DNA from 2 places in the Brucella sp. NBRC 12950 genome. Region 1 is predicted to be linked to the other one. Evidence: riboswitches for the same ligand, from Rfam matches in the RefSeq annotation. Region 1 holds a riboswitch; the other holds the start of a gene.

Region 1 (15,100 bases):
TGCGCGCAATAAACTCAGTCAGAAACTCGTGCAGACCGACATCAAATATCCCGCTGATGTCCTGATTTTGCAAGCTATCATAGATTTGATCCGCAGTCGCTTGGCAGGCAGCACTCTCGCCATAGTCTTTGCCAAGAAAACCGAGATGACCTGTGATGCATTGGTAGCAATGATTGAGCGAACGGGGCATACGGCCATTCAAGATCAGATAATCGGCAACATGGGAAGGACGATAGTCACCGTCATAAACCCAGCGGTAAGATCGATGCGCTGAAACAGAGCGCAGAATGGATTCCCATTGATAGTTGTCGAGTGTGGTGCCGACATAAGAGACGGCGGGTAGAAGCACGTAGTATTTGACATCGAGAATGCGCGCAGTGTTGTCCGCACGCTCGATAAATGTGCCAAGTCCCGCGAAATCAAAGATTTCATTGCGCAGCATCGTGCCGTGAAAAGCACCGCGTATCAGTGCGGTTTCCCGCTTGATCTGATCGAGCAACGGTGGAAGGTCGGCTTCCTTTAACGGTTTGCAGAGAGATTTCTTCAGCGTCATCCAGGCTTCATTGACGCTTTCCCAAGCTTCCCGTGTAAGCGCTGTGCGTACCATACGGCCATTTGAACGTGCGGTTTCCATACAAGACATCACGCTGGAAGGGTTGTCCATGTCCCGCAGCAGAAAGTCTGCGACGTTTGCTGCATTATAAGCGCGATATTTGGCTGAAAATGTCTGGCTTGCACCCGCAGACACGACCACAGAAGACCACTCTTCCGGCGCATCCGATGTTTTAGTCAATGCCATGCGTAATCCGGCGTCAACCAGGCGCGCCATGTTTTCAGCACGCTCAATATAGCGAAACATCCAGTAAAGCCCATTTGCCGTACGGCCAAGAAGCATAAAATCATTCCCCTTTTCACGCTCTGATCTTAGTGTCAGTTGCTGCGTGCTATGTGTTTTAATCGTCGAGTACCCAAGTATCCTTGGTGCCGCCACCCTGGCTGGAATTCACGACAAGCGAACCTTCTTTGAGTGCAACCCGTGTCAGCCCGCCAGGCGTGATCCGGATACGGTCTGACACCAGAACGAAAGGACGCAAATCGACGTGACGTGGAGCCAGGCCACTTTCGGTAAAGATTGGCGTTGTTGAGAGGGCCAACGTTGGCTGTGCGATATAGTTGCGTGGACGTGCCATCAGTTTTTCCGCAAACGCCTTGCGCTCGGTTTTAGTTGCCGCAGGCCCCACCAACATTCCGTAACCGCCGGAGCCGTGCACTTCCTTCACCACGAGGTCTGCCAAGTTATCCAGTACGTAGGCAAGACTTTCAGGTTCCGAACAACGCCATGTGGGTACATTTTCAAGGATCGCTTTACGACCCGTATAGAATTCAATGATTTCGGGCATATAGGAATAAATCGCCTTGTCATCTGCGATCCCTGTCCCAGGAGCATTGGCAATTGTTATATTGCCAGCACGATAGACATCCATGATGCCCGCGACCCCAAGAGTTGAATCCGGACGGAACGTTAACGGATCGAGGAAGTCATCATCAACGCGCCTGTAAAGTACGTCTATCGTCCGATAACCCTTTGTTGTCCGCATGGCGACACGACCATCCACCACACGAAGATCACTACCCTCGACAAGCTCGACACCCATCTGATCGGCAAGAAACGCGTGTTCGAAATAGGCTGAGTTGTAAATACCAGGTGTGAGGACTGCAACGGTGGGCACGCCTTGCGTTCCGGGCGGTGCAACGCTTGCCAATGACTGCCGCAGCAATTGCGGATAGTTCTCGACCGGACGAACCTTCACGTTCTGAAACAGCTCAGGAAATAGCTGCATCATGGTTTCACGGTTTTCTAACATGTAGGAAACCCCGGAGGGCGTGCGCGCATTGTCTTCCAGCACGTAAAACTGGTTCTCACCAGTCCGGACGATATCGACACCGATGATATGTGTATAAACATTGCCAGGCGGACGGAATCCGATCATCTCAGGCAGAAATGCCTCGTTATTCGTGATGAGTTCCTTCGGGATGCGCCCTGCCCGGACAATCTCTTGGCGATGATAAATATCATCGAGGAAGGCATTGAGCGCCATCACGCGCTGTTCAATACCTTGCGAAAGTCTTCGCCATTCCTGACCGGAAATGATACGCGGAATGATATCGAACGGAATAAGGCGTTCCGCAGCGTCCTGATCGCCATAGACCGCAAACGTGATGCCGGTCTTTCGAAAAACACTTTCCGCATCATGTGTTTTTTGCTGAAGTTTATGCTGATCCTGCTGGTCTAACCACTGCTTGAGAAATTCGTAAGGTTGGCGAACACTCCCGCCATGGTTGAGCATCTCGTCGAATGGCTTCACTTAGGTCCCCTTCTTTTTCACCAATACTCAGCTTCAAATCAGGGAAATGCAAGTGTGCAATTCATGCAAATGCGCAAAGCTGGGTTGCGCATTTGCATTGACGCACTGAAAGCAAGACCGCAGGACTTATTTCGGACGATGCGCTATAACAACGGACTGATTGGTCTCTATGTAACCTGCGCCAATCAAATCAAGGCAATATGGAACAGCAGGAAAGACGGCATGCAATGTCATGGCGATCGAGGTTGGTTTACCGGGAAGATTGAGAATGAAGCTTTTTCCACGACTGCCGGCAGTCTGACGCGAAAGAATGGCGGTTGGCGTCTGTTCAAGACTTGCTCGACGCATTTGTTCGCCAAAACCGGGTAATTCCTTATGCAGCACAGCTTTCATCGCTTCTGGTGTTTCATCGCGGGGGCTCGGGCCGGTTCCGCCTGTGGTAAGAACCAAATCGCAACCAATATTATCCGCAAGTTCGATCAGCGTATCGCGCACGGATTCCAAGCCATCTGGGATAACGCGTTTAACAATTTCAAATGGTGTTACAATCGCGGTTTTTAGCCAGTTTTCGATAGCAGGGCCGCTCAAATCTTCATATTCTCCGCGGCTTGCGCGGTCTGAGATGGTAACGACGCCGATTTTCACTATCTTATCCTTTTTAATTCAGCTTTTACTTTAGTTTATAGCGACCACGCCCTGCCTTGTTAAGGTTTGAAGTCGGCCGCTCTCCTCCGAAATCTGGTATATCACCTCGCCATCAAAATGCAGTTGCTTTCCTCTTAAAATCGAGCTTCAATCAGCAGGCTGGGGAGAGAAAAAATGCCATTTCGGGGCAGCGAATACCGCGGGACGTTCAATCCCGATGACTTGCAAGTTCTGCAAGCCGCCTATCACCGCAGCTGTGCCATGTTAGACCGCTGCCCGACAACCCATGAGGCGAAAAATGAACTCGCCCGTGCGATCATCAGAATCTATGAATCCGGCGAATACGATCCTGAAAAAATCGCTGCTATCGCAGCGCGAGTAGAAATCGTGCGTAGTTGAAAACAGTTACTGAATGTAAACTATCCCTAAGTATGATAGTAACGTGTTCAGTCTTACTAAAGACATGCTTTGAAAAGTATCATCACAGGTTATGAAATCCGGTCAATCACGACCAAACTGCGAATGAAACAATATGCCGTTTTCGAGAGACTATTATTTTAAGCGTTTCAAACCCGCTGAGCTCGAACAGTTGCAGGCGGCTTATCTCAAGACGTGCGAAGTTCTTGGTCGCTGCCCGATTACTTCTCCGCAAAAGGATGAGATGTCGCGGGAAATTATCCAAATTTATGAATGCGGTATTTCAAGCCCCGAAAAGATCGCTGAGCTGATGCTTCAGGTTGAGAGCGTCAAGCCGAAGCCATATGCAGGACAATTCTTTCCGCAAGATTTTGATCTTCCAGCGAAGCGTGCCTGAAACAGGCCGTAAAAGTTATCTGCGCAACAAAAGACAGAAATCATCATTGTCAGGTCTCTTAAGCATTTCGTAAACTTTGGATTCAGCTTTTGGCAGTAATCTTTGGTTAGCAAATAGCTCGGGAGGAGCGTTGCGGGTGTTGGTCGATGGCTTTTCTGCAGCCAGTTTTGGTTTGGTTGTGGAGCGCCTGATTTTTGTGTATGGGTATCATGCGTTTTTCGGTTGTGTCAGCAATTGCCCTTGCCTGCACCGCTTTGGCGGGTTGCACGTCTAGCTCCGGCATCGACAGTGTCATGTCTCAGCCGTCTGCGGAATTGACCAGCTCGGTTGTCAGACCTTCTGCGCCTTTGACAGACGTGGCGAGAGCACCGCAATCGATGCCATCCGCACCCCATGATGAAGTTCTTGCCTGGGCTGGTCCCGTTCCTGATGCTGGCCCATTTAAAAACGAGCCGCCTGCACCATTGACGCAGCGCCCAGAGCAGCATGTGGAGGCTCCAATCTCGGTTCCCAAGCCGGAAGTCGCGGCTTACCCATCTGTTCGCCTAGATCGCCAAACGCGCAATAAGGTCTATAGCCAGCGCTTCCGCGATGCGAAACCGATCAATTTTGGTAGTGTTTCGCCGCGCAGACATGCAGTGCATGGCGTGGATGTCTCGCGTTGGCAGGGAGACATTGACTGGGCAACGTTGCGACAGAACGGAGCAAATTTTGCCTATATCAAAGCGACCGATGGTGGCGATCATCTTGATCCAATGTTCCGTAAGAACTGGCGTGAGGCCAAAGCTGCAGGGCTGAAGCGTGGTGCGTATCACTTCTTCTATTGGTGCCGCGTGGCCAGTCAGCAGGCTGATTGGTTCATTCGCAACGTGCCGGTTGATCCAGATGCGTTGCCGCCGGTCATCGACGTTGAATGGAACGGCGACTCGTCTTGCAAGCGTCGTCCATCGCCAGCTCAAGTGCGAGAAAAGATGCAGGTCTTCATGGATGCGCTTGAGCGCCATTATGGCAAGCGTCCGGTTATCTACACCGCACCGGATTTTTACGATGATAATTTGAAGGGTGCGTTCACAGATTATCCGTTCTGGCTGCGTGCTGTGGCGCAACATCCATCCAAGGTCTATCCGGGGCGTCGCTGGGTTTTCTGGCAGTATTCTGGCTCAGGCTTGTCGCAGGGCGTAAACGGCAAGATTGATCTCAATGTCTTTCACGGAAGTGAAGACCAGTGGCACCAGTGGATCGGACGCTTCGCAAGCTAATCTGCGAGTGTAAAAATCGAGAGAGCGCTGATCTGATAAATTAGATTAGCGCTCTAATATTCTGTTTTATAGCGATTTATTAATTCTCGTAGGTTCAATCAGACTTGCCAATCTTTGACAGATCATATGGCGTCGATTGATACATCTCATTGATCCAGTTACCGAAAAGTAGATGTGCATGGCCTCGCCAGCAGTTCTGTGGCTTGCGGCTTGCATCGTTGTTCGGGAAATAGTTGGCTGGCACGGGTGTATCTGGTTGCAGCTGGATATCACGGAAATATTCATCAGCAAGCGACGTTGTATCGTATTCAACGTGATTGAACATATGAAGCGCTCGGTGCTTTGGGTCTTCCAGCAAGCAAAGGCCACTTTCAGGGCTATCGACGAGAACCTTCAGATCGCTATCCGCTGGGATGTCGTCTTTTCGTACTTCTGTCCAGCGGGAAACGGGAATTGCAAAGTCGTCTGAAAACCCGCGGAGGTAAGGCGATGCTGGAGCGAGGTTTTGCTGGCTGTAAACGCCTGACGCTTTAGCGGGTAGATCATATTTGCTCATGTTATGGAAATGATGTACGGCCGCTTGCGCTGCCCAGCAGATATTGAGCGACCGATGAACATGGGTCTGCGTCCAATCGAAGACACGCTGCATTTCGTCCCAATATGTCACGTCTTCAAACGCCATACGCTCGACTGGTGCACCGGTGATCACAAAGCCGTCGAAACGTTCGTCCCGCACCTCTTCCCAAGGTCGATAGAAAGAAAGCATGTGATCTGCAGGTGTATGACGCGCTACGTGATTGGTAATGCGAACAAGCGTCAATTCCAGCTGCAACGGAGTTGAACCCAGAAGACGCGCAATCTGCGTCTCCGTGGTGACCTTATTTGGCATGAGATTGAGAAGGCCGATTTTCAACGGCCTGATATCCTGACGAACAGCATCTGCCTCACGCATGACCATAACGCCTTCTGCTTCGAGGACACTGGTTGCGGGCAGATCGTCAGGAATTTTAATAGGCATGTCGCGTCAGTCCTTCGTTATGTCAGAGCAGACGCGTGTGGCTTGATCCGTATATTTGCCGGTTGGCCACATCCTTCCATTTTAGGAAGTACCACCTTGCCCGGAAAGGCAGGTTGGCGTTGGGCGTCGCCCCAACTCTTGATGTGGTGCTACTTCTACTCAAACTCCGGCATCCTGGCAATAGTCTTTGAATGCATGTAACTCGGCTGTGATGGAATTTTATTCTAACAATTTAACGCGCAAAGTTGCTGCGGTTTAAAGTGCGTCCTCAAGACGAAAAGAACGGTCTTTTGCATCCGTGGAACAAGCCTTCGCATTACGCGTTTTTCTTTTATCCGCCTGTATGGTAAACTGTTGGTAAAGGGAGGGAGAAATGAGCAACATTATATTTTGGATGGCGCTTGTCATTCTGCCGGTTCTGGCCGGAACTGCTTTCGCTTACCTTCGTCACATGCATCATGGTGATGATTTTTAAGCGGTAATTCAGATTGCGCCTGAAAACTTCGGATCTCGGAACATTGGTGCGATTGGATCAAATTCTTGCTCTAGGCGTCTGTTTAATGCGCATCTTTGTCTGAAAACCGTTTAACAGTTTTCGGATGCGGGTTAATGAAGCTGCTCACTATCTGTCTTGACGAAATAGATTGATATCAACATTACTAAGCAATGCCAGATAGTCGCGCTGTTCCATTTGAAACCACGCTTCTTGTGCGTGATTCCTGTCTTTGTTTGCATGTTCAGCGTGCAGCACGTGCGCTTGCCCGCTATTTTGATGAGGAACTCCGCTCTTCTGGTCTCAACAATGGCCAGTTTTCGCTTCTGATGGCATTAAACCGCCCTAGCCCGCCGCCTATGAAGCCGGTGGCGGAACTATTGGCTATGGATCAAACTACCCTCACCGCAGCATTGAAGCCTTTGCAGCGCAATGGCTGGGTGGAGATTATCATAAATCCCGACGATCGCCGCCAACGCCTTCTTTTGCTTACCTCTGAAGGACAAACGGTTCTCGCATCAGCTGTTCCTATTTGGACATCAGCCCATGCGAAACTCGAAAGCACATTCGATGACAATAATCTTGAAGTATTTCGTCAAGAATTAATGTCACTTTGCCGTTAGGCTCTTTACCATCTGCCTGATAACGTTAGTTTGCGAAGTGCAACTATCGTACGAAAAGCGTGACTCGGGTTCACGCCAACCTTAGGTGGTATAACTTCAATGAACGGACCGGATACCCCCCATATCCTCGTCGTTGGTGCAGGCTTCGGAGGCCTGCAATTAATTCATGATCTTAAAGGTGCGAATGTTCGCATAACCCTTGTCGATCAACGCAATCATCATCTTTTTCAGCCGCTGCTTTATCAAGTTGCTACAACGATCCTTGCTACGTCGGAAATTGCCTGGCCGATTCGCCATCTTTTCCGTGATCGTAAGGAAGTGACGACATTGCTTGGCACTGTCGTGGGCGTCGATGCATCCGCAAAACAGGTGCGGCTAGAAGACGGCACGAAGATTGACTATGACACGCTCGTCTTGGCCACCGGCGCACGGCACGCCTATTTCGGCAATGATCAATGGGAAAAGCTGGCACCCGGTCTTAAAGCGCTGGAGGACGCTACGACCATTCGCCGCCGCTTGCTTCTGGCTTTCGAACGCGCAGAGCGCGAAACAGATCCGGAGAGACGGCAGGCACTGCTTACTTTCTCGGTAGTTGGTGGGGGACCAACTGGCGTTGAGCTGGCAGGCATTATCGCAGAGCTGGCCAAGCAGACAATGTGGCCTGAGTTCCGCAATATAGATACGCGTGAGGCGCGTGTGCTGCTTGTGGAGGCAGGGCCACGCATTTTGGCTGCATTTCCAGAAGACCTATCGACTTACGCTCAAAATGCTCTTCAGAAGATCGGCGTAGAAGTGCGCCTCGGCATACCAGTCAAGGAGATCACCGAAGATGGCGTCACCGTTGGCGAAGAGTTTATTCCCTGCAAAACAGCTATCTGGGCTGCAGGTGTCGCTGCATCGCCTGCAGCTTCATGGCTTGGAGCGGAAAGCGATCGAGCGGGCCGCGTTCGCGTGCTTTCCGATCTTACGGTGCCGGGGCACGAGAATATCTTTGCGATTGGCGATACAGCCTTGGTTGAGGGACCTGACGGAAAGCCCGTCCCGGGTATTGCGCCCGCCGCAAAACAGCAAGGCGCTTATATTGCAAAGGTTGTTCGCAGTCGCGTTTCGGGTAGTATTGCTCCAGCGCCGTTTCGTTACCGCCATCAGGGCAATCTTGCGACTATTGGTCGAGGTGCTGCCGTGGTTGATATGGGGCGGATCAGGCTTAAAGGCACAATTGCCTGGTGGGTATGGGGCATCGCCCATATCTTCTTCCTGATCGGCACGCGTAGTCGCGCAGCGGTTGCCTGGAGTTGGCTCTGGACATTTATATCCGGGCAGCACAGTGCGCGCCTCATCACTCAGGGCAGGGCTGCCGAACATAACAAATAAACAAAACGGCCCGCCAAAAGCGGGCCGTTCCGGTTGCCTGAGAAAGTAGATCAGCCCAGTTATTCCGCCGGTTCGAGAACCGGTGTGCCCTGAACGTCGAGCACATCGCCCTTCATCGCTGCAGCCAGCATGTCGGTGTCGAGTTCGTTTTCCCAACGCGCAACAACGATGGTTGCAACGGCATTGCCGACGAGATTGGTCAATGCACGGCATTCCGACATGAAGCGATCAATGCCAAGGATCAACGCCATACCTGCGACTGGTACTGCCGGAACAACCGAAAGAGTTGCAGCAAGCGTGATGAAGCCTGCGCCTGTGATACCAGCGGCGCCCTTCGAGCTAAGCATTGCTACGAGAAGCAGCAGGATCTGATCACTAAGCGAAAGCGGGATATCCGTTGCCTGTGCGATGAACAGTGCGGCAAGCGTCATATAGATATTCGTGCCATCAAGGTTGAACGAATAGCCAGTTGGAATGACAAGGCCCACGACCGAGCGCTTACAGCCCGCTTTTTCCATCTTGTCCATAAGGCTCGGCAAAGCAGCTTCTGACGATGAAGTGCCAAGCACAAGCAGGAGCTCTTCTTTAATGTAGCGAATGAGCGCCACGATTGAGAAGCCGTTATAGCGTGCGACCGCGCCAAGCACGAACAGAACAAATAGCAGAGCTGTGATGTAGAACGTCGCGATCAGCAAGGCCAGATTGGCAATCGAGCCGATACCATATTTGCCGATAGTGAAAGCCATGGCACCGAAGGCACCAATCGGAGCCGCCTTCATCAGGATCGAAACCAGCTTGAAGACAGGTGCTGTGAGCATTTGTAGGAAGTCGGTGACTGGCTTGCCTTTATCGCCAACCATGGCGAGCGAAATACCAAACAGGACCGAGAAGAAAAGAACCTGAAGGATATCGCCAGACGCGAAGGCTCCAACGATGGTGGTTGGGATTATGTTGCTCAGAAAGCCGGTAATCGTCTGTTCATGAGCTTTTTCGGCGTAGTTTGCAACCGCCTTCGGATCGAGCGAGGAAGGATCGATGTGCATTCCGGCGCCCGGCTGCACAACATTGGCAACGATGAGGCCAATGATCAAAGCGAGCGTCGAAAACGCGAGGAAATAGATCATGGCTTTACCGGCCACGCGTCCCACCTTCTTCATGTCAGTCATGCCAGCGATACCGGTCGCGACGGTCAGGAAAATTACCGGCGCAATGATCATCTTCACCAGCTTGATGAAAGCGTCACCTAACGGCTTTAGCTGCGTGCCAAGCTCTGGGTAAAAATGGCCGAGAAGAATACCGGCAGCAATGGCTACCAGAACCTGCACGTAGAGGTGTTTATATAAAGGAATTGGACGGCGTGGCTCGGCCACAGCGCCTGACTGTACGGAAATCATGATGTCCTCCATTCGGCTCAGTCCGGATCTCATCCGGCCTCCCGAGCCATTCGCCTGTCGTTCAACAGCTTCCGCTGCTGTTGACAAAATGATCTGCAAGCTGCGTGCCAGTTCCCGCCTTTGGATTTAAGTGTCTGAAAAAATTATATATTAGCAATTAATTGGGACGAATTTCTGCTTAATTGTGCGAATTATCGCACATATTGCTTTTCATGCAGTGTGAAATAATGCACAATTGACGCCATGAAAGAAGCGTCTGTTTCTACAATTGAAGCAAATCCGCCTCCCACCAATAACCGCCGGACATGGTGGGTATTTGGCGCATTTTGTGCAGTTGTTTTTGCACTCGCTTTCTGGATTGTGGGCGATGCTGCGCGTGATCGCGCATTGCTTTCACTGGGTGAGCAGACCCGGATCGATGCAAATCTGAATACGGCCCTCCTGCGAACCGTTCTTGAGAAACAACGAGCGCTGCCTCTGGTTCTTTCCAAAGACAAAGAGCTTGCCGACGCGCTTGCAATGCCGAGTGCTGTGGCCATCGATCAGCTCAACCGAAAGCTAGAGGCGCTTGCTGAAGGCACACAAGCAGCGGTGATCTATCTTGTTGGTCTTCATGGCTATGCAATCTCCGCTAGTAACTGGCGCGAGCCGGACAGCTTTGTCGGTAATGATTATAAGTTCAGGCCTTATTTCAACGACGCTTTGAAGAACACGAATGCCGAATATTTTGCGCTTGGTAATGTCAGCTTGCGGCCTGGCCTTTATATTTCGCGTCGTGTGGATGGGCCAAATGGGCCACTTGGTGTTGTTGTGGTGAAACTGTCGTTCGATCAGCTGGAAAGCGATTGGAATGAAACTGGCCGCCCGACTTTCGTTACAGATAATCGAAGTATAGTGCTGATCACCACCATCCCCTCATGGCGGTTTATGACCATTGGTGAGCTTCGGTCTCAAATAGTTGAAACCATTCGCAACAGTCTACAGTTTGGTGACGCGCCTCTTAAACCTCTGCCGCTTTCGCTAAAGCCTGTGGCGGGAGACGATATGGTGCTAGTTGATGCTATTCTGCCGGGGTCGGCAAGGAGCACAGATTTTCTGGCAATCCGCTCGCACGTTCCAAGCACACCTTGGCTAATGTATAGCCTCGCGCCGATCAGGCAGCCTGTAGACGCGGCAATACGTGAGGCACGCCTTATCGCTTTCATTATTTTGGCGAGTATTGCTACTCTGGCCGGTATTCTGCTACGCCGCCGCCAGCGTGTTGTTGCACGTATTGCCGATGCGCAACGCCGACAAATTGAACTCGAACAACGTGTAGCGGAGCGAACGCTTGATCTCATTGCAGCGCGCGACCGACTGGAGTCCGAGATAAACGAGCACCATAAAACCGAAGGCATGTTGCAAGGCGTACAGCAGGATCTGGTACATGCAAACCGCTTGGCGATTATGGGACAAGTTGCTGCTGGCGTTGCACATGAAATCAACCAGCCCGTCGCGACAATCCGCGCTTATGCCGATAATGCACGGACGTTTCTTGATCGCAAACGACTGGATGATGCGGCGGAAAACCTTTCGGAAATCGCCGCTCTTACCGAACGTATTGGTACGATCACCGGTGATCTTCGCGCCTTTGCACGTAAAGGACATCGTGCTTCAGAACGAGTGCCGCTAGCTCAGGTGATTTCAGGGGCAATTGTCCTTTTGCGCAGTCGCTTTTCAGGAAGTATGGATCAGCTAGATATCGAGCTTCCCGCGCCAGATCTTTGTGTTTTCGGTCATTCGATCAGACTTGAGCAGGTTCTCATAAATCTGTTTCAGAATGCGCTGGAAGCAGTTGAAAACAAAGGAGATGATGGACGCATAGAAGTCCGAACAAAAGCTCTTTCGGAGAGTGTTTTACTCACGGTTTCTGATAATGGTCCGGGCATTCCGCAGCATATTCTCGATAATCTATTCACGCCATTCAATACATCCAAGGAAAGAGGCCTTGGGCTTGGACTGGTGATCGCCAAGGAAATTCTAACCGATTATGGTAGCAAGATTTCAGTAAAAAGCAGTGCGAATGGCACTCTATTCCGTGTGGAATTTAAGAAAGCATGATGAATATTCCGGTCATACTCGTCGATGACGACAAAGCATTACGCCGAGCAACCAGACAAACATTGGAGCTGGCGGGTTATGAAGTGCTGGATTTTGGCAGCGCCAGCGAGGCGCTAAATGCAATCAACTCCTCATTCGAAGGTGTGATCGTTACAGATGTGCGTATGCCGCAGATCGACGGCTTGGAGCTTTTTGCCCGAATCCGCGAAATCGACGCCGATTTACCGGTCATCTTGATTACTGGTCATGGCGACATTCCAATGGCCGTCCGGGCCATTCAGAATGGTGCCTACGACTTTATCGCCAAGCCTTTTGCAACCGACAGACTGGTTCATAGTGTGTTGCGTGCGGGTGAGCGCCGAAAACTTGTTCTGGAAAATCGCAGCCTACGCCATTTGGCGGATGAAGCACAGAACGACATGCCACTGATCGGCCAGACGCCAGCAATTGAAAATCTGCGCCGCACGATCCGAGATATCGCTGATACGGATGTCGATGTGCTCATTGCAGGAGAAACCGGCAGCGGCAAAGAAGTCGTCGCTCAGTTACTGCATGATTGGGGCCGCAGAAAAAAAGGAAACTTCGTTGCGCTTAATTGCGGTGCTCTACCTGAAACCGTCATTGAAAGCGAGCTGTTCGGTCATGAGGCAGGAGCTTTCACTGGAGCGCAGAAAAAGCGCGTCGGGCGCATCGAACACGCGAGTGGCGGTACTCTCTTTCTTGATGAAATCGAAAGTATGCCTGCGGCAACTCAGGTGAAACTTCTGCGGGTTCTGGAAATGCGTGAGATCACGCCTCTTGGTACCAATGAAGTCCGTCCGGTCAATCTTCGTGTTGTAGCGGCTGCAAAGATCGATCTCGGCGATCCTCAGCAACGGGGTGATTTTCGCGAAGACCTTTATTATCGGCTGAACGTGGTTACGCTGACGATTCCACCACTACGGGAAAGGCGTGAAGATATTCCCCTGCTCTTCTCACATTTTTTGGCGCGCGCAGCTCGACGTTTTAATCGGGACATTCCAGTTCTCGATGCCGCTACACATCGCCATCTGATGGAACACAACTGGCCTGGCAATGTTCGAGAACTCGTGCATTTTGCCGAGCGATTTTCTCTTGGTGTTATGACACCTGTGAAGACAGTTCCTGTTCTGGACGATCAAGCTACGCTGCCAAAACGGCTTGAGCGTTACGAAGCTTCACTGATCCGTGAAACCCTCGCAGAGCATAAAGGCGATGTTCAGCAGACACTGGAATCTCTCGGTATTCCGCGCAAAACATTCTATGACAAAATGCAACGACACGGGATAAACCGTGCAGACTACAAGTCCGAAGCTTGAATATTTAGCTGATTATCTCGGTGCGGCAATCAAATGTCCTGTCGACGCATGCCGCATGACATCCATCGGAATGCCGTAAATCTCTTCGAGCTGTTCTGGCACCATAATACCGGTTGGCGTCGACTGCGCGATAAGACGACCGCTATGCAGCGCAAACACTGCGTCACAGAAACGGGAAGCCATGTTGACGTCGTGAAGGACAACAAACACACTTAGTTTTTTGTCGTGCGATAGTTTCTGCACAAGTGAAAGCACTTCAATCTGATGCGCGATATCCAAAGCTGATGTTGGTTCGTCGAGCAACAGGCATTCGGCATCTTGTGCAACCAGCATGGCAAGCCATACGCGCTGCCGTTCGCCCCCTGAAAGCGTATCGACCATACGGTCGGCGAAAGGTGCGATTCCTGTGAGATCGATGGCTTCTTCAACCTTTTGGCGGTCAACGGTTCCGAAGCGACCAAGAGCGCCATGCCATGGGTATCGACCAAGCGCTACCAACTCTTTTACTAGCATGCCGGATGCCGAAGCTGTTTGCTGAGGCAGATAGGCGAGCTTGCGAGCAAACTCACGGTCGCCCCACTCATTCAATGGCTTGCCTGCAAAGCGCACCATCCCGCCTGATGCCGGATGCTGTCGCGCCAGAATTTTCAGCAAGGTGGACTTGCCCGATCCGTTATGACCAATGAGCGCTGTTAGGCTTGCCGCTTGGATCGACATTGTCAGGGGCTGCAGCAAAGTGCGCCCTGGTACAGCGAAGCTGACATTCTCAAGTTCAAACAATGCGGACGTCATCAATTTATCCCGTTTTCGGATAGCAGCTCTGCATTTAAGCAGCATTTCGCCGGTTGATAGCAAAACCTGACGAAGATATACATATTAAAATTGCTTAATCAGGAAAATGCTATTGGGCTTCCATCCGCATATGACAAGCCGCATTGAGGACGTCCGTTTGCTGGACGATCTTCATTATCGTGTCTGGAATGGCGCGATTGCAGATGTGTGGACGGTCGAATGTGGTCCTGGAGCGCGGGGTGAGTATGTCTCGCAGGCACCGCGGCTTTTTCTGGTGCTTGAAAGTCGTGGGGAACTTGCGATCCGGCCTGAGCAAAATGATCGCACAATCGTGCAAAACACCGAACAGCCACGACTTTGCTATATTCCGGCAGGAATGACGATCTGGAGCCGTGTCACGCGACCCGGAAAACTACGACATCTCGACCTGCATCTGGATACGACTGTCCTTCAACAACGACTTGGAGGTGCGCTAAGTAAAAGTAATTTGGAGCGTCCTCGTCTCCTCTTCTCAAACTCAAAGATTCAGCAGATCGGATCCTTGTTGGCGGATGAATGCCTTTCACCCGAACCGCTTCACGATCTTTATGGTGAAGGTCTTATCAACGCGCTTGTCAGCGAATTGTTCGATGTCCGCCGGGATGTTCCATCGCGAAGTAGCAAACTGTCACCATGGCAGTTGCGCCGCGTTACAGATTTCATCGAAGATAATTATCACCGGATCATCCGTCTTCAGGAGCTCGCATCGCTGGCTGAGCTTTCAGAATCTTATTTCTGCAGCGCATTCAAAGCTTCGACCGGAATCTCCCCTCATGCATGGCAAATGAAGCGACGTATTGAGCGTGCGCAGGGGTTTCTTTTGCAGCCCCGTGCATCATTGCCGCA
Region 2 (15,100 bases), on a different contig from region 1:
GACAAGGGTCTTCTTCTGATCCTTGACGAAGTGCAGACCGGCGTTGGCCGTACCGGCAAGCTTTTTGCCCATGAGTGGTCGGGCATCACGCCAGACATCATGGCAGTCGCAAAGGGTATCGGCGGTGGCTTCCCAATGGGCGCTTGCCTTGCAACAGCAGAAGCTGCCAAGGGCATGGTGGCTGGCGTTCACGGCACGACCTACGGCGGCAACCCGCTTGCTATGGCTGTTGGCAATGCCGTGCTTGATGTCGTGCTTGCTGACGGCTTCCTTGAAAACGTGCAGGAAACTGCGCTGACCATGAAGCAGGGCCTTGCCTCGATCATCGATCGTTTTCCGAACGTCATTTCGGAAGTACGCGGTCGCGGCCTGTTGATGGGCATCAAGTGCGTGGTTCCTAACGTGAACCTTATTCAGGCTCTGCGTGATGAGCATCTGCTCAGCGTTGGCGCTGGCGACAATGTCGTTCGTATCCTGCCTCCGCTGGTTACGACGCCTGAAGAGGCCCGTGAAGCACTGGCACGCATTGAAGCGGCCGTTGAACGGCTTTCCGTCGCAAATCCGATCAGCAAGACGGCATAAAATCATGGCGAACAACGGTATCAAGCACTTCATCGATTTATCGACAGTTCCATCATCGGAACTGCGTGTCATCATGGAAGACGCCAAGGCCCGCAAAGCACGTCTGAAGGCTGGCGAGATCGAAAAGCCTTTCGCCGGCAAGGTTCTGGCGATGATTTTCGAAAAGCCGTCCACCCGTACCCGCGTATCGTTTGACGTCGGTATGCGTCAGCTCGGCGGTGAGACGATCATGCTCACGGGGTCGGAAATGCAGCTCGGTCGCAGCGAGACAATTGCGGACACCGCCAAGGTGCTTTCGCGCTATGTTGACGCGATCATGATCCGCACGACATCGCATGATCGTATGCTGGAATTGGCTGAATACGCGACTGTTCCAGTGATTAATGCACTGACCGACGACACACACCCTTGTCAGATCATGGCTGACGTTCTTACATATGAGGAACATCGCGGCTCGATCAAAGGCAAGACCTTTGCCTGGATGGGGGACGGTAACAACGTCCTGCATTCGCTTGTGGAAGCTGCGGCGCGTTTTGATTTCAACGTCAATATCGCAACGCCGGAAGGCAGCGAGCCGAAGCAGCAATATATTGATTGGGCAAAGGCAAACGGCGCGAAAATCCTGTCCACAGTAGACCCGGACAAGGCAGTGAACGGTGCAGATTGCATCGTCACAGACACCTGGGTTTCGATGGGGCAGGAAGATCACGCTCGCGGCCATAATGTTTTCATGCCCTATCAGGTCAATGCGCATCTGATGGCTAAAGCTGACCCGAAGGCACTTTTCATGCACTGCCTGCCCGCACATCGCGGCGAGGAAGTGACCGACGAAGTGATCGACGGCCCGCAATCGGTCGTATTCGATGAAGCTGAAAACAGGCTCCACGCCCAGAAGGCCATTCTGGCATGGTGCCTGCAAGGAGCATAATTTGGCTGACAAGACCAGCATTGAGCATAACGAAGAAGAAGTCGTTCAGATCGACCTGAATAACTTCGACTTCGCGGGCGATGACGCCGTTGTGCCCTTCCAGGTGGAAGGGCTCGACGTGCGCGGTCGCGCCGTTCAGTTGGGTGCAAGCATTGACGCTATTCTCAAGCGTCATAACTATCCGGAAACAGTTGCACGCCTGCTGGCAGAAGCGACTGTGCTCACGGTTCTGCTTGGCACGTCTCTGAAATTCGAAGGCAAGTTCATCTTCCAGACCCAGTCCGACGGACCTGTGGACATGCTGGTCGTGGATTTCCGTACACCGCGTTCGGTGCGTGCTTACGCGCGTTTTGATGCCGAGCGCGTCGCGGAAGCGGTGAGCGCAGGCAAGACACGTCCGGAAGAACTGCTTGGCCGTGGCACGCTTGCTTTTACGGTTGACCAGGGTTCCCACACGCAGCGCTATCAGGGCATTGTGGCTCTCGATGGATCTACGCTGGAAGAGATCGCACGCACCTACTTCCGTCAGTCTGAGCAGATTGCAACCGATATGAAGCTAAGCGTTGCAAAGCTCGTTGAGCGCGGCAGCGACGGCAAACTCGTCGAACGTTGGCGCGCCGGTGGCTTGATGATCCAGTTCTTGCCGGAATCCGAAATTCGTTCACGCATGCCGGACCTTCCGGGTGGCGATGGCGACGAAAACACAGTTGTTCTCGACCTTGAAGACGACGGCTGGGATGAAGCGCGCTCGCTGGTCGGCACGATTGAAAGTTCGGAACTGACCGACCCACAGGTTGGCTCGGAGCGTCTGCTTTATCGTCTGTTCCATGAGCGTGGCGTTCGCATCTATGAGGCGATCCGGGTTGTCGATGATTGCGCTTGTTCTCGCGAAAAGATCGAAGGCGTCTTTTCAAATTTCTCGGCTGAAGAAATTCTGGATAGCGTCGAGGATGGCAAGATTTCGGTTACGTGCGAATTCTGCTCCAAAACCTATGAGTTTGATCCTGCACAGTTTGCGAAATAAATAAGCGCATCCCAAAAAGCGCGACGCAGTTTTCGGGATAAGCGACAATAAAAAAAGGCGCTTCAAAAGAAGCGCTTTTTTAGTTCAGCGTGCGGCGGGCTTCTGGAATATCCAGCGAGAAAGCCGGAATATCGACTTCAAAGGCATTCCCGTCGGAAGCTTGCATTTGATATCGCCCAACCATGACGCCGGATGTCGTGCTCAAGGGGCAGCCTGAAGAGTATTGATAAGAGTCGCCGGGATTAAGCGTCGGCTGTTCGCCGATAACGCCTGCGCCCTGTACTTCTTCAATATGGCCATTGCCGTCTGTGATCTGCCAGTAACGCGAGCGCAACTGTACAGTCTGAGATGAATTGTTGGCGATTGTGATCCGGTAGCCCCAGACATAGCGGTTGTCTTCTGGCTCGGACTGGTCTTCGAGATAAAACGGTTCAGCCGTTACTTCGATACCCCGCGTTACCGCTTTGTACATACGCACCCGCCTTTGAATCGCATCAAGTCTACTTGTCTCACCTATCGCTAAAGTTGCGCGGGAGGTCAACGAGTTGATGCCGACAAATGCAGCGCAATTGCCGAAATGTTCCGGCAATTGCGTCGTTTATGCATCGTTTTGCGGTCGAAAGCTGCAAAATTAGACGATTTTTGTTATCGAGCGGCAGCTAGCGCTTCCAGCACATCCTCAACCAGATCATCCTGATCCTCGAGACCGACGGAGATACGCAACATACCGTCAGAAATACCGAGTTCCGCGCGGGCTTCGTCTGTGAGGCTCTGATGCGTGGTCGTGGCGGGATGAGTGATGATGCTCTTTGCGTCGCCCAGATTGTTGGAAATGCTGAAGACCTGCAGCGCATTTTCAAACTTGAACGCAGCTTCCTTGCCGCCTTCGAGTTCCAGCGCGATCAGCGTCGAGCCGCCGGTCATCTGCTTGGCGATGATGTCGGCCTGTGGGTGGTCAGCGCGGCCCGGATAAATGACCTGTTTCACACCTGCCTGACCGGCGAGCGCATCGGCAACGGCTGCAGCCGACTGCGTCTGCTGACGCACGCGAACACCGAGCGTTTCGAGGCCTTTGAGCATGATCCATGCATTAAATGGGCTCATACCCGGGCCGGTATGACGGAAGTAAGGCTGGAGAACTTCTTCAGTCCACTCCTGATCGGAAAGAATGATCCCGCCAAGACAACGGCCCTGACCATCAATATGCTTGGTGGTCGAATAGACGACAATATGCGCGCCGAGTTCCAGCGGCTTCTGGTAAAGTGGCGTTGCAAACACGTTGTCAACGATCAGCTTTGCGCCGATTTCATTGGCAATGTCTGCGACAGCAGCAATGTCGATCACTTCGAGCGTCGGGTTCGACGGGCTTTCGAGCAACATCACTTTGGTGTTCGGATGAACAGCTGCTTTCCAGTTTTCGATCTTCGAGCCGTCGATAATTGAGAACTCAACGCCATAGCGCGGCAGCAGCGTTTCAATAATGTAACGCGACGATCCAAAGACGGCGCGTGCGCAGATGACGTGTTCTCCAGCCTGTACCTGACAGAGAATGGAGGCGGCGACCGCCGCCATACCGGAGGTGAAGGCGCGCGCATCTTCGGCACCTTCAAGCGCACACATGCGCTTTTCAAACATTTCTGTGGTTGGGTTGGCATAACGCGAATAGATGAAACCCGGGTCTTCGCCTGTGAATCGCGCTTCAGCGGCTTCTGCCGTCGGGTAAAGAAAGCCCTGCGTCAGATAGAGGGCTTCGGACAACTCTGCAAAGCCCGAACGCAGCGATCCTGCATGAACGAGCTGAGTTGCCGGGCGTAACTTACGGGTAGTCTTATTCGTCATTTTTTTCCAACCTGTCGAAAGCTGGTCGGCCGGGGCCTGGAAATGCCTCGGCGGCCAATAAAAAACCGGCCTCGCGAACACGCAAAAGGCCGGTAACGAACCGCGGCCTTATTTTAGCGAATTCTTTAACGTGGCTGCAAGCCGGCCGGCCAAATCACCACGGAACACTTTTTCCTTATGCCTCTTGGGCAGGGTCGTCAATGCTTGGAAGGTCAGTTTTCAGGAAAAGAGCTGCCGGTGAAAGGTGCTTGGCCTCTGATTCCTGCGGAAAACCCCGAAACCAAGGGCTTTGAGGGTTGGCATCGGTGCTTAGAGCGGTCAATGGTCTTAGACCAATTTTAAGTAATTCACGGAGTTCAGTGGTATGACACAGAGGGAAGCAGGAATTCTGGCAGATGCGGATATTGCCGCGCTGTTTGAAAGCGGTTTGCTCAAATCTGCGCGTCCATTGGATGCCGATCAGATTCAGCCTGCAAGTCTCGACCTGCGATTGGGTGTGAAAGCCTATCGTGTGCGCGCATCCTTCATGCCCGGTCCGGGAACGCCGGTTATAGACAAGCTGGAACGTCTCAAGCTTCACGAGATCGATTTGACCGCAGGCGCGGTGCTTGAAACCGGCTGCGTCTATATCGTGCCATTGCTTGAAAGCTTGTCGCTTTCGCCGGAATTGTCTGCTTCCGCTAACCCGAAAAGCTCGACGGGCCGCCTTGATATTTTCACCCGCGTTATCGCCGATGGTGCGCAGGAGTTCGACAAGGTGCCTGCTGGCTATAATGGCCCGCTTTATCTCGAAGTCAGCCCACGAACTTTCCCGATTGTTGCACGCACCGGCTCGCGCCTGTCGCAAATCCGTTTTCGTCAGGGACGTGCCCAGCTGACTGAAGCAGAACTTGCAACATTGCATCAGAACGAAACGTTGGTGGCTGCAGAACAGCCAAATATCTCTGGTGGCGGCATCGCGCTGTCAGTTGATCTGTCGGGTGATAAAGACAAGCTGATCGGCTATCGCGGAAAGCATCACACAGCTGTTGTCGATGTCGATAAGCGAGCTGCCAATGACGTTCTCGACTTCTGGGAGCCGATCTATGATCGTGGGTCGCGTGAACTGGTGCTCGACCCGGATGAATTCTATATCCTCGTTTCGCGCGAAGCGGTGCATGTGCCGCCGCTTTTCGCAGCGGAAATGACGCCTTTCGACCCGCTGGTCGGTGAATTCCGTGTGCATTATGCAGGCTTCTTTGATCCGGGCTTCGGTCACACCGCTGCTGGTGGAACGGGAAGCCGTGCGGTTCTGGAAGTGCGCAGTCATGAAGTCCCGTTCATTCTCGAACATGGCCAGATTGTCGGCCGTCTTGTTTATGAGCATATGTTGAATCGCCCGAAGGCGCTCTATGGCATCGATTTGGGATCGAACTATCAGGCGCAGCAACTTAAGCTCTCCAAGCATTTCAGGTGATTGCGTTCTTCCTGATCCCGTTCGTATAAAGTGGGATGTGGTGGAGGACTGCTTAGGTGAGAAATGGGAAGGATGAGGTTCGGGAAATCATGACGGATGTGCCATCGCGCCGTCTGTCCGTGGGCATCGTTGCGTTGCCCGGTTTTACGCTGACGGCCCTCAGCCTGTTTCTCGACCCATTTCGCCTTGCAGCCGATGATCGTGATAAAAGCCGCCAGATCCGGTGTGCCTGGAAAATCTGCACATTGTCGGGCGATCCGGTTACATCCAGTTCCGGTATGGTGATTGAACCGACAGCACCCATCGGTGAGCTGGATGAGTGCGATTATGTGGCAGTTGTCGGCGGTTTGCTTGCGCAGTACCGCCCGCGTCAACAGGCTTTGATTGACCTTATCAAACGCGCCGATAAGCGCGGCAAGACCGTTGTGGGCCTTTGCACAGCGGCCTTTCTGCTGGCTGAGGGCGGCTTGCTTGATGACCGAAACTGTTGTGTCAGCTGGTTCCATCGTGATGATTTTCTCGATCTTTTCGATGGCCATACCGCTGATACGACAAGCCTTTTTCATCGCAGCGGACGGCACTATACCTGTGCGGGTGGCCTGGGCGCGGCATCACTTTCCCTTTCAATCATCCAGAATGAAATCTCCGAGGAGTTGGCACGTAAAAGCGCGTCCATTCTGATGATCCCTTATGAACTGGTGCGTTCTGAACAGCCGGCGTTGAGTTTCAATGGTGTGCGTTCACCGATGATCCGTAAGGCGATCCGCATTTTTGAGGAAACGCTGGAAGAGCCAGTTCCGATGATCGATGTTGCGCGCAAGCTCGGCATTTCGGTGCGTCAGATGGAGCGCGGTTTTCGTATGGCGGTGGGGCGCACGGCTTTTGAGGTGCGTGAAGAATTGCGCGTTAAAAAGGCGCGGGAGCTGCTGTCTGAAACCGGGCTATCGTTGCTGGAAGTGGCAGTCGCCAGCGGCTTTACGGATACGCGTAGCATGAACCGCTCGTTTGTGCGCCAGAAGCAGAAGCCGCCACGCGATTATCGCAAAGAACGCTGAATTTATGAGCTTACTTGCGAATCCTGCGCCGACGACCTATTTTCCGCGGCGAAACTGCCACTTTGGCAGGCGACCAAATGCTGGAGATTTGCATGTCTGATGGTGTGAACCGTTTTCTTGGCGATACGCCTGCACGCGTGCTGATCAAGCTTGTGCTGATCTCGCTGGTGGTTGGCGTGGTGATGAGCGCGTTCCATTGGACGCCTTACGATATCCTCTATGGCATCCGTGATTTTGTTCTGCGCCTTTGGAATATGGGCTTCTCTGCCATTGCAGGTTTTGCCGATTATCTCATCCTCGGTGCAGCCGTCGTCATTCCTGCCTTTATTTTGCTCCGTATCCTGAGCTACCGGAAATAATCAGAGCATTTCCTGCGAAAGTGCGAAGCGGTTTTGCGTAGGATAATGCGTAGTAAAAAGCCTTTCGGAAGCGGGAAATGCAAGACAACGACACTTTTAACCTTACCCGGCGTGGGTTTCTGATCCTCGCCGGTGGCGCTCTGGCTTTCGCGGCTTTGCCCGCGGGTTTTGCAAACGCTGCAGCAGACGTTGACCCGACCGAGCTCTTCAATCAGATCCGCAAGTCCAACGGTCTGCCGCTTATGTCAACCAACGGCAAGCTTGAGCAGGCAGCGCTTTATCAGGCACGTCGTATGGCGAGCCATGGCAAGATCGGCCACTCGGTCGGCTGGGGCAATGGGTTTGTTTCGCGGCTCAAACAGGCTGGTATTCGCGGTCCCGCTGCAGAAAATGTTGCCGCTGGACAGCCAAACACACAGGCCGTTTTCGATGCCTGGATGAAATCACCAGGGCATCGCAAGAATATGCTTGATCCGACCTTCGAGCATTATGGCCTTGCATGGGCGACGCCTGAAAACAATCCGCGTCGCCTATACTGGGCGATGATGCTCGGCCTCTGAATATTGTTGAACGCGCTCCTGACATAAGGCTGTCAGGGCTGCGACAATACGGTGGCCGAATTCACTGTCGTTTTGAATGATTCCAGAATAGAGCTTACCGATATTGCGACCGATATTCGAGGAAAGCCAGGGATCAGATGCTGCACGATCAGAGCATTGTTTCCAGACCATTTGAAGTGACCCATCGCATGGTGATGATGATCGCCGTGCCGATGACACTCGCCGCCGTCACTACGCCCTTGCTTGGGCTGGTGGATATGGGTGTGGTCGGTCAGATGGGGCAGGCCGAATTGATTGGTGGCCTTGCCATAGGCGCACTGGTTTTCGATTTTCTGCTGACCATGTTCAGCTTTCTGCGGTCCGGAACCACCGGGCTTGTCGCACAGGCGATGGGGGCAGGCGACAAGGCAGAAGAACAGGCAATCTTCTGGCGGGCTATCATTATAGCGATCGCTGCTGGCTTGCTGATGATCCTGAGCCTGCCGCTCGTGCTAACCGTTGCGTCTGATTTCATTCACCCGACACCTGCCACTCAGGAAGCGATGGTGACTTATGTGTCAATCCGGATGCTTTCGGCACCGGTGGCGCTTATTAATTATTCCGTACTGGGTCTGCTGCTCGGACGGGGGCAGGGTATTCTGGGCCTCAGCCTTCAGGTGCTAATTAACGGTATCAATATTATTCTCTGCATTGTGCTCGGGCTGGAACTTGGCTGGGGTGTGGCCGGTGTTGCATGGGCCACGGTTACGGGCGAAACTGTTGCGGCAATCATTGGCCTCACGCTTGTTGCGCGCCACTTCAATCGCACGACAGGACGCAGGCCTGATTGGGCCCGCATCTTTCAGAAAGAAGGCCTTGTGCGGATGGTTGCGCTTAACCGCGACATCATGATCCGCTCCATTCTGCTTTTGACAGCCTTTGCATTCTTCACCCGCGCGGGTTCAGAGCTCGGTCCGGTGACGCTGGCGGCAAACGCGGTTTTGATGAATTTCTTCCTCGTCTGCGGTTTCTTTCTCGATGGTATGGCCGCCGCAGTGGAACAGATCGTAGGCCGCTCGGTCGGTGCGCGCTATAGCCCGGCATTTGTTCGCGGTGCGAAACTCACCTTCGTTTGGGGGCTGGTCATGGCCAGCTTGATTGCATTCACTTTGCTGGTGTTTGGTGATGCGATTATCGACCTTCTGTCGAAGGCTTCCGATGTGCGTGATGAGGCGATCAAATATCTGCCATGGGCGGCATTAACCGGGCTCACCGGCCTGCTCGCATTCCATATGGACGGCGTTTACATCGGCGCAACATGGTCGCGCGATATGCGCAACATGATGTTCTTCTCGCTGATATTCTTTTTGGCTGTGCTTTATGCAGTAAAGCCCGTGATGGGAAATCACGGGCTTTGGCTGGCAATCAATCTGTTCCTATCGATCCGCGGCATCACGCTTCTGGCGTTGCTGCCACGGAGGTATAGAACGGAGTTTTTTAAAGCATGACCCCGAAAAGTGGGAACCAGTTTTCGGGGGGCATGCTCAGGAGAAGTTTAGTCAGGCAGACGGCGCGCGGCCCATTCCTTCGTGTCGCGGTCGCGCAGATCGGAAATGCTTGCCACGCCTTCGGTTTTGACGGCGTCTGAAAGTCCGCGCACGATTTCGGATGCGAGGCCGGGGCCACGATAGATCATGCCGGTGTAAAGCTGGATGAGATCAGCACCCGCCTTGATTTTCGCAAGGGCGGTTTCAGCACTATCGATACCGCCAACGCCGATCAGCGGCACGTCAGCGCCGATCCGCTCGCGCATACGTGCCAGAATAATCGTCGAACGCTCAAATAGCGGTGCGCCCGAAAGGCCACCTGTTTCTTCGCGGTTCTCCGTGCTGTTCAAACCGTTGCGCGAAAGCGTGGTGTTGGAAACGATAATGCCGTCAAGCTTCTGCTCAAGCGCTTCTGCCGCAATATCGTCGAGTTCTTCGTCGCTCAGATCAGGCGCGATCTTGAGGAAAACCGGACGCTTCAGCGTGCACATCTTGCCTTCTTCATCGCGGGCAGCAAGCACACGGGAGAGCAGCTCGCGCAGCGCATCGCGGGATTGCAAATTGCGCAGGCCCGGTGTGTTGGGCGAAGAGATGTTCACGGTGAAATACCGCGCCAGCTGATAGAACTTGCGAATACCAGCTACATAATCGCCGATGCGGTCTTCAGCATCCTTGTTGGCACCGATATTAACGCCGACAATGCCGCTTTTGCCAGCGCGCTGCGAAAGGCGCTTGAACGCTGCATCGTGGCCTTCATTGTTGAAGCCAAGACGATTGATCACAGCGCGATCGTCCACGAGACGGAAAATACGCGGGCGCGGATTACCACTCTGCGGACGTGGCGTGATGGTGCCGACTTCGGTAAATCCAAAGCCGATCTTCAAGAGTGCATCAGGAACTTCGGCATTCTTGTCGTAACCGGCTGCCATGCCGACTGGATTTGGAAACTGCAGACCTGCAATTTTAACCGAAAGTGCGGGGTCATGTGGACGGCTGCAGGTGACAATACCAGTTTTCAGCCCTGCGATGGACAGACCATGCGCTTGCTCGGCGTCGAACGTAAACAATGCACGTCGCCCAAAAAGTTCAAAAAGCCCGCTCATTTGTCCTCAAGCTCCGGGAAGATATGGAGACCATCTTTGTCGAGCGGCAATGGCTCGACCTTAATCACTGCCGATAGTGGCAGCATTGCATAAAGGTGCGGAAACAATGCCCCGCCGCGCGAGGTTTCAAATTTCAGCGCATCGCCCAGAGCGGCTGTATCTACGCTTACCAGCAGCAGATCCGTTTGCCCGGCAAAATGTTTGGCGGCTGTTTCGCGCACCTGTTCACTGGTGGAGAAATGGATATAGCCATCGGCAATATCAACGGGTGCCCCGGTAAAATTGCCAGCCTCTTCTGCCTGCGCCCAGAGATCGCGCGGGGCGATCTTGTAGATGGTCGTTTTGGTCATGGCGGCTCTCTAGCCCGAATTTATCAGAAAATCAAAGCATGACTTGTTCGTTTTTCGCGCATAGCTCCCATATGATGGGGGTAGGCTCTAGCGCATCCCGAAAAGTGCAAAGCAGTTTTTGGATAAGATGCGCGAAGAAATAGAGCGCATCCGGAAAAGTGTGAAGCGGCTTTCGGACGAGATGCGCTTAAACAGGCTATTAAGGAGAGAGAACCATGTCTGGCAAAAACATGCCGTTGTTTCGCACACTCGCCACGGTTTCACTTCTTGGGACCGGCTTTATTGCCAGCAGTGCTTATGCGCAGGAAAATGGCCGCTATCGCCTTGAAGGCACGGAAACCGGCTATGTGCGGCTTGATACGCGAACGGGTGCGCTTTCAGTCTGCAATGAGCATCAGGGGCAGCTTGTCTGCAAGATGGCAACCGAAGACCGCGAGGCTTATGAGAACGACATTTCCGATCTGCAGGACCGCGTGAAAAGGCTTGAGGATAAGCTTGCAGCAGTTCAGTCGGGTGCTGCATCTGCTATGCCGTCAAAGCTGCCGTCCGATGCAGAGTTCGAACAGTCGCTTGGTTATATGGAACGCTTCATGCGCCGCTTCATGGATGTCGCAAAGAGTTTTGACAGTGAGCCTGAGAAGCCGGCGAATGGTGCACAACAGTAGGCCTGTCGTTATTTAGTAGTGCTTGCGTGTTTTGCCTGAAAATGCTTGCCTTCCCTAGTCTACTTTACCAATAAAGGGGGGTGGCAGGGGAGGAAAGTCCGGCAATGCAGGGCTGGGGAATTATAGGCGTCGCATTTCTGTATCTGTTGATGCTGTTTGCGGTGGCAAGCATCGGTGACAGACGTGCTGCGCGCTGGAGTAGTGCCCCGCGTCCCTATATTTACGCACTCAGTCTTGCCGTTTACTGCACTTCGTGGACCTTCTTCGGCTCGGTCGGTTTATCAGCCCAGCGCGGGCTTGAGTTCTTAGGCATTTATATCGGGCCTATTCTGGTTTTCACGCTTGGCAATCGTCTGCTGCGTCATATTGTGCGGCTTGCAAAGGCCGAACATATCACTTCCATCGCCGATTTTCTGGCAGCGCGCTATGGCAAGAGCTTTGGTGTGGCGTCGCTGGCAACCTGTATCGCAGCGGTCGGGTCCATTCCTTATATCGCGCTACAGCTCAAAGCTGTTTCCGGCAGTGTTGGTCTGGTGATGGAGCATTACGGCTCTGCCTTCGATCCTTCGTCCTTTGTGTTTGGCGATATTTCGCTGCCCGTGGCAGCGGTTCTGGCGGTCTTTGCGATCCTGTTCGGTACGCGCCATACGGATGCAACAGAGCACCAGAATGGGCTTATTCTGGCGGTTGCGCTCGAATCAGTGATCAAACTCTCCGCATTCCTTGCCGTGGGACTGGCCTGCACTTTCTTCGTGTTTGGGTCGCCTGGCGAATTGATAGAAAAGATCTCGCAATCGCCCGCAGCACTTGATGCATTTCACTACGAAACATCCATCGGCACATGGATTGTGCATACGATGCTGAGTGCTGCGGCCATCATCATGCTGCCGCGACAGTTTCATGTAACGGTCGTGGAAAGCCGCAGCGAAAAAGAACTGCGCACGGCTTCGTGGCTGTTTCCGCTCTATCTGATCTTGATCAATATCTTCGTTTTCCCGATTGCGCTGATTGGCGTGATGACGCTTGGAAATACGGTGAGCGGCGATCTTTATGTACTAGCTTTACCACTTTCAGCCGGTGCACACTGGCTGGCATTGATTGCGTTTTTAGGTGGGCTTTCGGCTGCGACCGCAATGGTGATTGTTGCCTGCGTGGCGCTCTCGATCATGATCTCCAACCACCTTGTTCTGCCGCTGATCATCCGCAGATTGGCCGTGCGCCATCCGACAGAGCAGCGTGATCTGACGATGATCATTCTCAATACCCGGCGGCTGACGATTATCGGTATTCTGGCACTGGCCTTCGCCTATTACCGCATGGCGTCGAACAATATTCATCTCGCATCCATTGGCCTCATATCCTTTGCGGCCATTGCGCAATTCGTGCCGTCTTTTATTGGTGGCCTGTTCTGGCGCAATGCTAATGGGCGCGGGGCAATGCTGGGCCTTTCGGCGGGCTTTCTGATCTGGGCCTACACCCTGTTGTTGCCGACGGTTGCGCCTGAAAATGCTGCCATTTTGCGGGATGGATTTCTGGGGTTCACGGCTCTGCGGCCAGAAGCGCTGTTTGGCACTGATATGCTACCGCTCACCAATGGCGTGGTCTGGAGCCTGGCCGCTAATACGTTGTTCTATCTTCTTGGCTCGCTGTCGCGTGCCTCGACGCCGCTTGAACGTATTCAGGCCAGTATTTTCCTGCCACGCTATTTTATTGGCACCCCCACGCTCAAGCGTTTCCGCACAACCGTTACCGTTGCCGAACTCAAAGCAACTATGGCCAGATATCTCGGTGCTGAACGTGTTGAGCGCGCTTTCCTGCGTTTTGAAGGGCGTGAGCAGCGCAGGCTGGATCCGGGCATGACGGTCGACACGCCACTCATCCGCTACGCAGAACAATTGCTTGGCACGGCCGTTGGCTCTTCGTCGGCACGTCTGGTTCTGTCGTTGATGCTCAAGCGGAATGATGCATCAGCACGCGATGCGCGGCAGTTACTGGATGATGCTTCCGTTGCTCTGCAACAAAACCGCGATCTTTTGCAGATCGCTCTCGACCAGATGGACCAGGGTATCACGGTTCTCGACAAGGACTTGCGGCTAACCTGCTGGAACCGTCAGTTTCGCAGGCTGTTCGATCTGCCTGATGAAGTAATGCAGGTGGGCATACCGGTCTCTGAGATTGTGGAGCATCTGGCACGCAGCGGCGATCTCGCAGCCAATGCACAGAACGCCGCCATTCGTTCGCTGGCGACATTGCGCAAACCGTGGCGTCTGACGCTGAAATCGACGGGCAAGGTGCTGGAAATCAATTCCAATCCGATGCCAGATGGCGGACTTGTGGCGACCTATACCGATATTACTGATGAGGTCGAGGCGGATATCAGCCGTCAGCGGGCCGCGGAAGTGCTGGAGCAGCGTGTTGCTGACCGTACGGCAGAACTAACCCATGTGAACCAGAAACTTGCCAAGGCGCAGAGCGTTGCCGAAGAAGCCAATCTGGGAAAGACGCGCTTTCTTGCTGCGGCTGGTCACGACATTCTGCAACCGCTCAATGCTGCACGGCTTTACAGCACGGCACTGGCCGAAAAACTCGGTCGTGCAGAAACAAGCCAACTTGCAAGAAACATCGATTCTTCACTTGAATCGGTGGAAGCCATTCTCGGAATGGTCCTCGATATATCGCGACTTGATACGGGCGCGCTGAAGCCTGAAGTTTCGGCCTTCCGGCTCGACCGGCTTTTGAGCCAGATCGCCACTGATTTCACGCCGATGGCACGCAAAAAGGGGCTGAAACTGCGCGTGGTGCCATCGAGTATTGTGGTCAAAACTGATCGCAACATGTTGCGTCGTCTTATCCAGAACCTCGTTTCCAATGCTATCAAATACAGCCGTAAAGGCGGCATTCTCTTAGGCGTCCGTCGTCGCGGCAATTTTGTGGAATTGCAGGTGCTTGATACAGGTATTGGTATCCCGAAGCCGAAGCTTAAACTGGTTTTCCGTGAATTCACGCGCCTTGATGAAGGTATGCGCGAGGCAGAAGGCCTGGGGCTTGGTCTTTCGATCGTCGATCGTATTGCACGGATGCTCGAACTGCCGCTGACAGTTTCATCGGACCCGGGCAAGGGCAGCATTTTCACACTCTGTCTTCCGATCAGCGATGAAGCAGTCCCGGTTGAGGAAATCGCCAGTCGCAAGGGCGTGAAACGTGCCTCCAGTCTGACAGGGCTTGACGTGCTCTGCATCGACAACGACGCTAATATTCTGGCCGGAATGGAAACCCTGCTCAATGGCTGGGGCTGCAATGTGACAACGCTGCGCGGTGGTGCCGGGCTGAAAGTGTTCTGTGTCGAGCGTGAAGTGGCACCGGATATTATCGTGGCTGACTATCATCTCGATAATGAGAACGGGCTGGATATGATCGGTTTCACGCGCGAGACTTTCGGGCATGAGATTCCAGCTATTCTGCTGACGGCTGATCGTTCCAAGGAAGTTCGCAAACGAGCCGACGACGAGAACGTGACGGTGTTAAACAAGCCGCTGCGTCCCGCAGCCCTGCGCTCGCTTTTATCGAGCGCATTGCATCAGCGCCAATCAGCAGCGGAATGAATTATCAGAGTGGCTCTGAGCTCAACGCATCATTACCAATGCGTGACAGAA

The links. A riboswitch is a leader RNA that binds a small molecule or an ion and turns the genes downstream of it on or off. The one in region 1 is predicted to bind S-adenosylmethionine.
Positions count from the first base shown of each region.
Region 2: linked by a shared signal. The riboswitch ahead of QSJ70_RS15150 (O-succinylhomoserine sulfhydrylase) and the one ahead of QSJ70_RS05250 (homoserine O-succinyltransferase) in region 1 are both predicted to bind S-adenosylmethionine.

Region 1 is NZ_BSQC01000002.1:490,547-505,646, reverse strand. Features, by position in the region: gene QSJ70_RS05280 (alpha-E domain-containing protein) at 1-895, opposite strand, end outside; gene QSJ70_RS05275 (circularly permuted type 2 ATP-grasp protein) at 954-2,366, opposite strand; gene mog (molybdopterin adenylyltransferase) at 2,493-3,011, opposite strand; gene QSJ70_RS05265 (hypothetical protein) at 3,186-3,410, shown strand; gene QSJ70_RS05260 (hypothetical protein) at 3,544-3,825, shown strand; gene QSJ70_RS05255 (GH25 family lysozyme) at 4,035-5,084, shown strand; gene QSJ70_RS05250 (homoserine O-succinyltransferase) at 5,179-6,102, opposite strand; SAM-I-IV-variant riboswitch at 6,144-6,252, opposite strand; gene QSJ70_RS05245 (MarR family winged helix-turn-helix transcriptional regulator) at 6,769-7,218, shown strand; gene QSJ70_RS05240 (NAD(P)/FAD-dependent oxidoreductase) at 7,318-8,592, shown strand; gene QSJ70_RS05235 (dicarboxylate/amino acid:cation symporter) at 8,652-9,986, opposite strand; gene QSJ70_RS05230 (sensor histidine kinase) at 10,230-12,086, shown strand; gene QSJ70_RS05225 (sigma-54-dependent transcriptional regulator) at 12,083-13,423, shown strand; gene QSJ70_RS05220 (ATP-binding cassette domain-containing protein) at 13,436-14,215, opposite strand; gene QSJ70_RS05215 (helix-turn-helix transcriptional regulator) at 14,328-15,100, shown strand, end outside.
Region 2 is NZ_BSQC01000008.1:193,833-208,932, forward strand. Features, by position in the region: gene QSJ70_RS15130 (aspartate aminotransferase family protein) at 1-582, shown strand, start outside; gene argF (ornithine carbamoyltransferase) at 587-1,510, shown strand; gene QSJ70_RS15140 (Hsp33 family molecular chaperone) at 1,512-2,534, shown strand; gene apaG (Co2+/Mg2+ efflux facilitator ApaG/CorD) at 2,614-3,006, opposite strand; gene QSJ70_RS15150 (O-succinylhomoserine sulfhydrylase) at 3,180-4,373, opposite strand; SAM riboswitch at 4,464-4,544, opposite strand; gene QSJ70_RS15155 (2'-deoxycytidine 5'-triphosphate deaminase) at 4,738-5,829, shown strand; gene QSJ70_RS15160 (GlxA family transcriptional regulator) at 5,919-6,884, shown strand; gene QSJ70_RS15165 (DUF6460 domain-containing protein) at 6,977-7,243, shown strand; gene QSJ70_RS15170 (CAP domain-containing protein) at 7,321-7,803, shown strand; gene QSJ70_RS15175 (MATE family efflux transporter) at 7,941-9,290, shown strand; gene QSJ70_RS15180 (quinone-dependent dihydroorotate dehydrogenase) at 9,338-10,432, opposite strand; gene QSJ70_RS15185 (DUF952 domain-containing protein) at 10,429-10,782, opposite strand; gene QSJ70_RS15190 (hypothetical protein) at 10,998-11,447, shown strand; gene QSJ70_RS15195 (PAS domain-containing hybrid sensor histidine kinase/response regulator) at 11,552-15,049, shown strand; gene QSJ70_RS15200 (response regulator transcription factor) at 15,054-15,100, opposite strand, start outside.